DNA from 2 places in the Bacillus sp. 5w2 genome. Region 1 is predicted to be linked to the other one. Evidence: riboswitches for the same ligand, from Rfam matches in the RefSeq annotation. Region 1 holds a riboswitch; the other holds the start of a gene.
The links. Region 1 has a riboswitch for cyclic di-GMP ahead of ACXY7N_RS14605 (methyl-accepting chemotaxis protein). Riboswitches for the same ligand answer to the same signal wherever they lie in the genome.
Positions count from the first base shown of each region.

Region 2: another riboswitch for cyclic di-GMP. It lies ahead of ACXY7N_RS15085 (SpaA isopeptide-forming pilin-related protein); the one in region 1 lies ahead of ACXY7N_RS14605 (methyl-accepting chemotaxis protein).

Region 1 is NZ_JBTIWT010000007.1:98,963-102,934, forward strand. Features, by position in the region: gene ACXY7N_RS14605 (methyl-accepting chemotaxis protein) at 1-1,621, opposite strand, end outside; cyclic di-GMP riboswitch class I at 1,765-1,849, opposite strand; gene ACXY7N_RS14610 (anaerobic C4-dicarboxylate transporter family protein) at 2,133-3,446, shown strand; gene ACXY7N_RS14615 (alpha/beta hydrolase) at 3,505-3,972, opposite strand, start outside.
Region 2 is NZ_JBTIWT010000008.1:1,593-5,564, forward strand. Features, by position in the region: partial or broken gene ACXY7N_RS15085 (SpaA isopeptide-forming pilin-related protein) at 1-2,664, opposite strand, end outside; cyclic di-GMP riboswitch class I at 2,724-2,816, opposite strand; gene ACXY7N_RS15090 (TetR/AcrR family transcriptional regulator) at 2,988-3,524, opposite strand; gene ACXY7N_RS15095 (CPCC family cysteine-rich protein) at 3,865-3,972, opposite strand, start outside.

The DNA.
Region 1 (3,972 bases):
TACTACTACTATTCGCATACGTATTTGCGATAAGCGATAGTTCATTTACAACACGAACAATATTTTGGCTATTTTGCAATATATCACTTGAATTGCTAGAAACAACTCTAACTTGATTTGTAACAGATTGTGCTGATTTTGAAATTTCCCCAAAGAAAGCACCACTACTTTCAACAAGTTTCATTCCAGATTCTACTTCTTTTAAAGTATTTTGCATTGAAACAACAGCTTCTTCCGTTTCAACTTGTGTTTCCCCTATTAATTTCGCTATATCTTTTGCTGATACTTCCGTCTGCTCTGCTAATTTACGCACTTCATCTGCAACAACGACAAATCCATTTCCGGTTTCCTCAGCACGTGAAGCTTCAATAAAAGCATTTAAAGCTAGCGAATTGGTTTGATTTGAAATACCGGTAATTACTGTTACAATATCACTAATTTCTTTTGATCTTGTTTCCAAAGAATAAATAGTAGAAGATAAATCTTGTACTGCATTTTGTATTATGTTCATTTGATTAATCGTCTGTTCAATAACACCATTTCCTTTTACCGATTGATGCTCCATACCTTCAGACTCTTTCGCCATTTGTTTTGCAGCATTATTTATCTCTTCCATCTTATCTTCCATTTCATATACAATACCTAAATACTTTGGTCCTGAAGTTTCTTGTGACTGAGCGCCAGCTCTTAACTCAACCATAGAACTTACGATTCCTTGGACTGCCATGCTATTCTCTTTCGTACTCACTGACAATTCTTGTGAAGATGAGGAAACCTGTTCTGCTGTCTGCTTCACTTTATCTATAATTCCTTTAAACTTCTCGATGGTACTATTAAAATACGCATTAATAATACCTATATCATCTGGCCTTTCCTCTAATTTAATACTTAAATCACCTTCACCGACTTTGCGCAATCCTTCACGTAAATCTCGCAATGGAGCAAGTGCGTTACGTACAATTAAGAATTGAATAAAAGTTGCAATTAAAACAGAAATGCAAATAAACATTAAACCTTGTATAATGAACTTTTCCTTTGTACTAGGAACAATAGAGGCATCTACATCAGCTGCAACAAGTGCCACAATATTATCTTCTCCATCTTTAATTGGCTCTAATATCGTTACCCACGTTCCTAATGCGTCTTCATATACTTCTGTCATATTTGCTTTTTTCGTGCTCATTACTTTATCATATGCTTTCATCCAAAGATCTGGTTGTTTATAATATTCTCCCGGCCTTACTTCAACAACATTTGCTAACCCTGTAGACAAATCAACGATTAGTAATTCACCTTTTTCATTTTCTTTTGCTCCAACAATATAGGTTTGTCCAACACTATTCAACTCTTCCGTTGCTTCATCTAATTTCTCTGTTAACTTCTCTCTCTTTTCTCTTTGTGCCACTGGATCTTTTGTAACATCTCTCACTATTTCTTCGTCTAATTTATGTAATACCGTATCTCCTGTTTCAAAAGAATGCCTTTCAAATATAGACATCATGCTATTTTGAAACATGTTAAAACTTAACGCTCCCATAGTACCAACAAGCGTCAAAATAACTAACACAGTTAACAATACATTCTTTTGAAGAAATGATAGCTTGTGCCAATATTTTTTCATCAACATCACCTTTCTTAATTAACTTAATATAAAGGAAAACTATTAAAATATAAACCTTACCAGCAACTGATAACAGTTCTCATTTGTTTACAAATAAAAAAAAGACCAATGAAAAGAGCATTGGTCAAGACCAACCCTATCCGTCCGGTAACTGGCTAGCGTAGCCTTTCGGCCTTAGCTCCTGCAGTTTTGCGTCCTAATGTTTCCATCAGTTTGCCTTTCTCGCTGAACGAGTTGAACGATATGGGAGTTCTATGAGAATTAAATTATTCTCTACAAAAGATTACAACATAAAAATTAAAATGTCTACCTATTTAGAGATGCAAATGTAAAGTTTTAATGTATTATTTTTTCGAAATAATTTAACAAACTACGTGAATGTTACATTTCTTGTGTTATATAATAAAAAATGTATATAACACAAGGATTGTTTTGAGTATTTATTTTAATTTTCATTTAAATTAAATTATTCGAATATATCTTAACTAATGAATTTCGGAGGTAGTTTATCATGTTTTGGCTACAATTTCTTACGTTACTACTCTGCATTTTTATTGGCGCACGCCTAGGCGGAGTTGGTCTAGGAGTAATGGGTGGCGTTGGTATGGCAATACTTGTTTTCGTCTTCCACTTACAACCTACAGCTCCGCCTATTGATGTAATGCTTATGATTTTAGCAGTAATTACAGCTGCCGGTGCACTGCAAGCCGCTGGAGGAATGGACTACCTTGTTCATCTGGCTGAGAAAGCATTACGAAAAAATCCAAAGCGCATTACATTCTTTGCTCCAATTGTTACTTATTTATTTACACTCTGCGCAGGAACTGGTCACGTTGCTTATTCTGTACTTCCTGTTATCGCAGAAGTCTCTCGCGAATCTGGTATTAGACCGGAACGACCAATGTCAATTGCCGTAATCGCTTCCCAACAAGCAATTACAGCTAGTCCTATATCAGCTGCAACAGTTGCACTTTTAGCAATGCTAGCTGACTATAAAATCACTTTATTAGATATTTTAAAAGTAAGTATCCCTTCTACTTTCATCGCTTGTATGGTAGCTGCATTTGTTGCTAGCAAAATGGGGAAAGAATTAAATGAAGACCCTGAATACTTAAAACGATTAAAAGAAGGAATGATTCCTAAGATTGAAGAGAAAAAAGAATTTGTTGGTGTAAAAGGAGCTAAATTATCAGTTATCCTTTTCCTAGTAGGAACTTTTCTTGTCGTACTTCTCGGTTCATTTGAAGCACTTCGTCCAGGATGGATAGTTGATGGGAAGTTAGCCCGTCTTTCCATGCCAAACACAATTGAAATGGTTATGTTAACGATCGCAGCTCTTATTATTATTTTCTGTAAACCAAATGTAGAAAGCATCGTGTCTGGTAACGTCTTTAAAGCGGGGGCAACAGCAGTTGTTGCTATTTTCGGGATCGCTTGGATGGGAGATACTTTCTTTAACGGAAACTTAAATATGATTCAAGGATCAATTCAGCACCTAGTAACAAGTGCACCATGGCTATTTGCCATCGCATTATTCATTCTATCTATTTTACTATATAGTCAAGCAGCAACAGTACGCGCTTTAATGCCTCTTGGATTATCACTCGGTATTCCACCAGCACTACTAATCGCGATGTTCCCTGCAGTAAATGGATACTTCTTCATTCCAAACTATGGAACAATCGTTGCTGCCATTAACTTTGATCGCACTGGTACAACTGGCATTGGTAAATATGTTTTAAATCATAGCTTTATGATTCCAGGCCTAATCGCAACATTCACTTCTATCGGAATTGGAATGCTCTTAATTTCAATTATGTTTTAAAGAACAAGCACAAACCCAAAGTTTTAAAGGGTTTGTGCTTTTTTAATCAAACGTTTGTTTAAATATTTTTAACTGTCCATTCTGCCATTATGTTCTTTAATATTTGTGTGAAGTCCGCTGGGAAAAGATGACCCAAACCTTCTCTCACAATTAATTTACAGTTCACATTATATTTCTCGAACATCGACATTAATTGAAGCGTGTTTTCGTAAAACGGATCTTTATCTCCCGTAACAATATATCCTTCTACATTCGTTATATCATTTGATACGACTATACTTTCAATTGCCTCAACATCTCGAATAGCGGGTATAGCTGCAATAAATTTTTGAGTCTCTAACATATTCTTTAACGCTAACTCTATCGCTATATTCCCCCCTTGAGAAGCTCCCGCAAGGATGGTGTCTTCCAAGTCATATTTACCCATAAAATCATTAAAACTTTTCATAATATCTTTTATAGCTATATCATGATTATCCCAGCTATAAGAATTCATTCCATGTACTTGTGAGGATTGAGAAAAACC
Region 2 (3,972 bases), on a different contig from region 1:
TCCATCTTTATCTGTTGTTACTTCTTTTACTACTTTATCTTTTTCATCTTGTACTTCGAAGACTACACCTTTTAATGCTTTCTGGCTGTCTTTATCTATTTTTGTAATTTCTACTGAACCTTTATCTAACTGTTCATTCTCTACTTTCAATGATAGGACTTCCGTCATACCTTTTGTAATTTCAAATGATACTGGTTCTTTTAGTTTCTTATAACCTGGTAAGCTTTTCGCCTCTACTAATTTGTACTTTCCTACTGAAAGATCTGAAACGTTTGCTTTTCCTTCTTTATCTGTTGTTACTTCTTTCACTACTTTATCTTTTTCATCTCGTACTTCGAAAACTACGCCTTTTAATGCTTTCTGGCTGTCTTTATCTACTTTTGTAATTTCTACTGAACCTTTATCTAACTGTTCATTCTCTACTTTCAATGATAGGACTTTCGTCATACCTTTTGTAATTTCAAACGATACTGGCTCTGTTAGTTTCTTGTAACCTGGTAAGCTTTTCGTCTCTACTAATTTGTACTTTCCTACTGAAAGATCTGAAACGTTTGCCATTCCTTCTTTATCCGTCGTTACTTTTTTTACTACTTCACCTTTCTCATCTTGAACTTCAAATTCGACACCCGCTAATACTGAACCGTTTTCTTTGTCCACCTTTGTAATTTCTACATTACCTTTGTCTGTCATTGCATTTTTTACTGTTATTGGGAATATGCCGTCCCCTGTTACATTTACTTCGAACTCTGTTTCTTTTAATTGGTATCCTTCAGGCGCTTTCGTTTCTTTTAACATATATTTCCCTGGCGCTAACGGTTTAGAGATTGCCTTACCATCTTTATCTGTAACAATATGCTCAACTACTACACTGTCTTTTACTATATCAAACTCTGCATTTGCTAATGGTTTTTCACCATTTTCCGAATCAATTTTCTTTAATTCAATTTGACCCTTTTGCAAAGTATTTTTGACTTCAATGGCTTTTGTTTCACCAGCTTGAAGTGTAACCTCTACTGGAATTGTTGATTTTTGATATCCTTCTGGCGCTACTGTTTCATAAATTTTATACGTCCCAGGAGCTAAAGTTTGAGGTACTGAAAAGCCGTTTTCGTCCGTTATCAGTTTTGCAACAACTTCATTTGCACTATTTCGAACTTCAAATTCGGCACCTTTTAACCCCTTGTTCGGATTCTCAGAATCTATTTTATGAATCGATACTGTACCGTCTTTTGGAGCTTCAGGCGGCGTAACAGTTACTTCTTTTGATGTTAATGTTTTATCATCAAAATGTAATTCCGCTTTATTAGGAATCTTCTTATCTACGTAAGAAGATAAATCTGTATTGGCTTTAATTTTCGCCTTAATATTCAAGTTAATTACCTGGTCTTCATATGACTTATAGTCAAAATTCTCACCAAACGTAAATGTTACTTCACTTCTTTGTTTATCTATATTTAACGTTCCTTTAGAAGTAATATCTTGGCCATTTTGATCATACACTTTTGCCTCTAATACTTCTAAAACATCTTCTAAATCATCACTAATTACCATAGATGTGTATTTAGGAGGATCGTTTGGTATATGTATACCAACTTGGTATTGAATAGCTTGATCGATTTGTGTTAACTGCTGATTCTCTACAAGTTTATCTTTCTCATCAACTATATTTTTTTCAATGCTAGGTGGATTATTGTCACCTGAACCTGTTCCTCCCCCACCACTTACGAATACTTCTCCAACTTTTTCTTCAGTTACAATATTTTTACCTTCTAATTTCACAGTATTTTTATGAGGCTTTGCAGCAGGATTAGTAATCTTTGTTTTATATCTTAAAATATAACCTTTTGAACTGTCTGGAAACTCAATTGTAAATCCAGTTTTCATTGCATTAATTTTAATTTTAGATAAATCTGCTGGCTTAATATTTGTTGCTGCATAGCCATCTTCAAACACAGCCTCTTCTAATACTAAGCTATCTGTAATTAATTCATGTCCAGGTCCTAATGTGTCTGTTAATTTAAGATCTTGCATTTCTGTTCCAGTTGCATTTACATATACCGTCCAGTCTGCAATTGAAGGATCTTCCTGATTATAAGAACCCCATTTCATTAGATTATCTGTATTGGGCTGTGGCTTCGGTCTCTCTGTCGTATTATTTACACTTACTTCTTTATTTACGATTTGACCATCAACGTTAAATTCTAATGGGATTTTTTTAATACCATCATATGCTTCTAGACCAAAATAAAATTCTACGAATAAAGAACCTTTAATGTTATTCTTTCCTTCTACGTAATCACCCATAGTACATGTCAATAGACCCTTTTTCATCTCACATGTACCAACTGTTTTTCCTTCAGCATCTTTTAAAGGAAAACTCATATTCATAAGATCTTTTCTAAATTCTTTTGGCATATCAATTGTGAATTGATCACCACTTTTTATTTTTTCTTTAGCTGACCACTTCACTTCTACTTTCATGCCATCTGAGGCTTGATATGGTTCAGACGTTGTACCATCAGTACGGGAGATATTAATCTCGTCCACTGGATTTTTTATCACAGCGGCTTGAATAACTGGAGCCCACACATTTAGCACTGAAAATAATACTAGAAAAACTAATGAAACCATTGAAATATGCCTTTTAGTACTTTTCATTTGCATAATTCCCTCCTATTTTTTATATTTATATAACAAAAAAAGACCGTCCGGTTGCATCAAAAATGTGCAACCAGACGATCTTAGTAACCAATATGTATTACCGTAGACTCTAAGCTTTGCGGCCTATCCTTTCGAATAGTGTGCTAAAAATATTTTTTATTCTTTTTTTGTTTCATTTTCCTCTTAAACCAAATATTACTATACCGTCTGGACGGTTATAATTCAATACTCTATAAAATTGTTCTATTTTTCTAATAAAAAAAATAATTCACCACTACATTAAATAAGTAATGGTGAATTATTTTACATTATATAGTTTGTATATTCTATTTATATGAATTATAGATAAGAGCTTGAATTACTTTTTCTCTTAATTCGGGGCTTAATCTTCCAACCCCTAAATATTCCGAATACCATAATCCATCTGCTGCTAATCTAATAATTGTGGCACAAACTGAATCTATCTCATCATTTTCTATTTTATGTTGCAGTTGCTGAAATGATTGTTGTAACGGTTCAAGTAATTCAGGTTTTAGCATTAATGCTGCCATCATACTACTACCCAGCTCTTCTACTCTTCTCTCATTACTTAATCTTTCCTCTACAAAAGAACGTACCCACCTTCCTTTCTTCTCTAAGTCTTCCGCTACTTTATTGTGAATAGCGTCTTGATACTCCTCGGTCCCTTTGAGTATCATGCCCTCTATTAAAGCCTCTTTGTTTGAAAAGTGATACAACAATCCACCTTTACTTATCCCCGCCTCTTTTGCTACCGCTTCTAAGGTTAATTTAGCAACCCCTTTACATTGCACAATTTGAGAAGCAGCTTCTAAAATCTTTTGCCGTGTTATACTTGTACTCATTCCTTTTTAAAACCCCATTTCTACTAAATTTATATAAATACGTATCTTATTTTTAATATCGCTGAGTAATAATAAATATTTTCTTTATACAACAAAAGCTTCATTGCCTTTGAATTGTTCGTTACTTCTTCTATTAAAAATTTCCATATCATTCAATATGATAACATTAAATACACAAAGCTGACTATACATCTATACTTTGTGTTTATTCCTAATATATCCATTAGTGAAATTTACTTCCTTCTTTTTACCTTATAAGACGGCGTTACTCCTTTCATCGTTGCATAAAAAAATGTTATTACTCTTGTTACATTGAGTAATAACATTTTTTTAAAGCTATTTAACAAATTTGCTTCCAACTAGCATCCTTCACATCTTCACTAGTCGGCTTTCTAACTGATCCAACAAAACATTCCTCGCAAGCACCAAATACAATGAAATTTTTCTG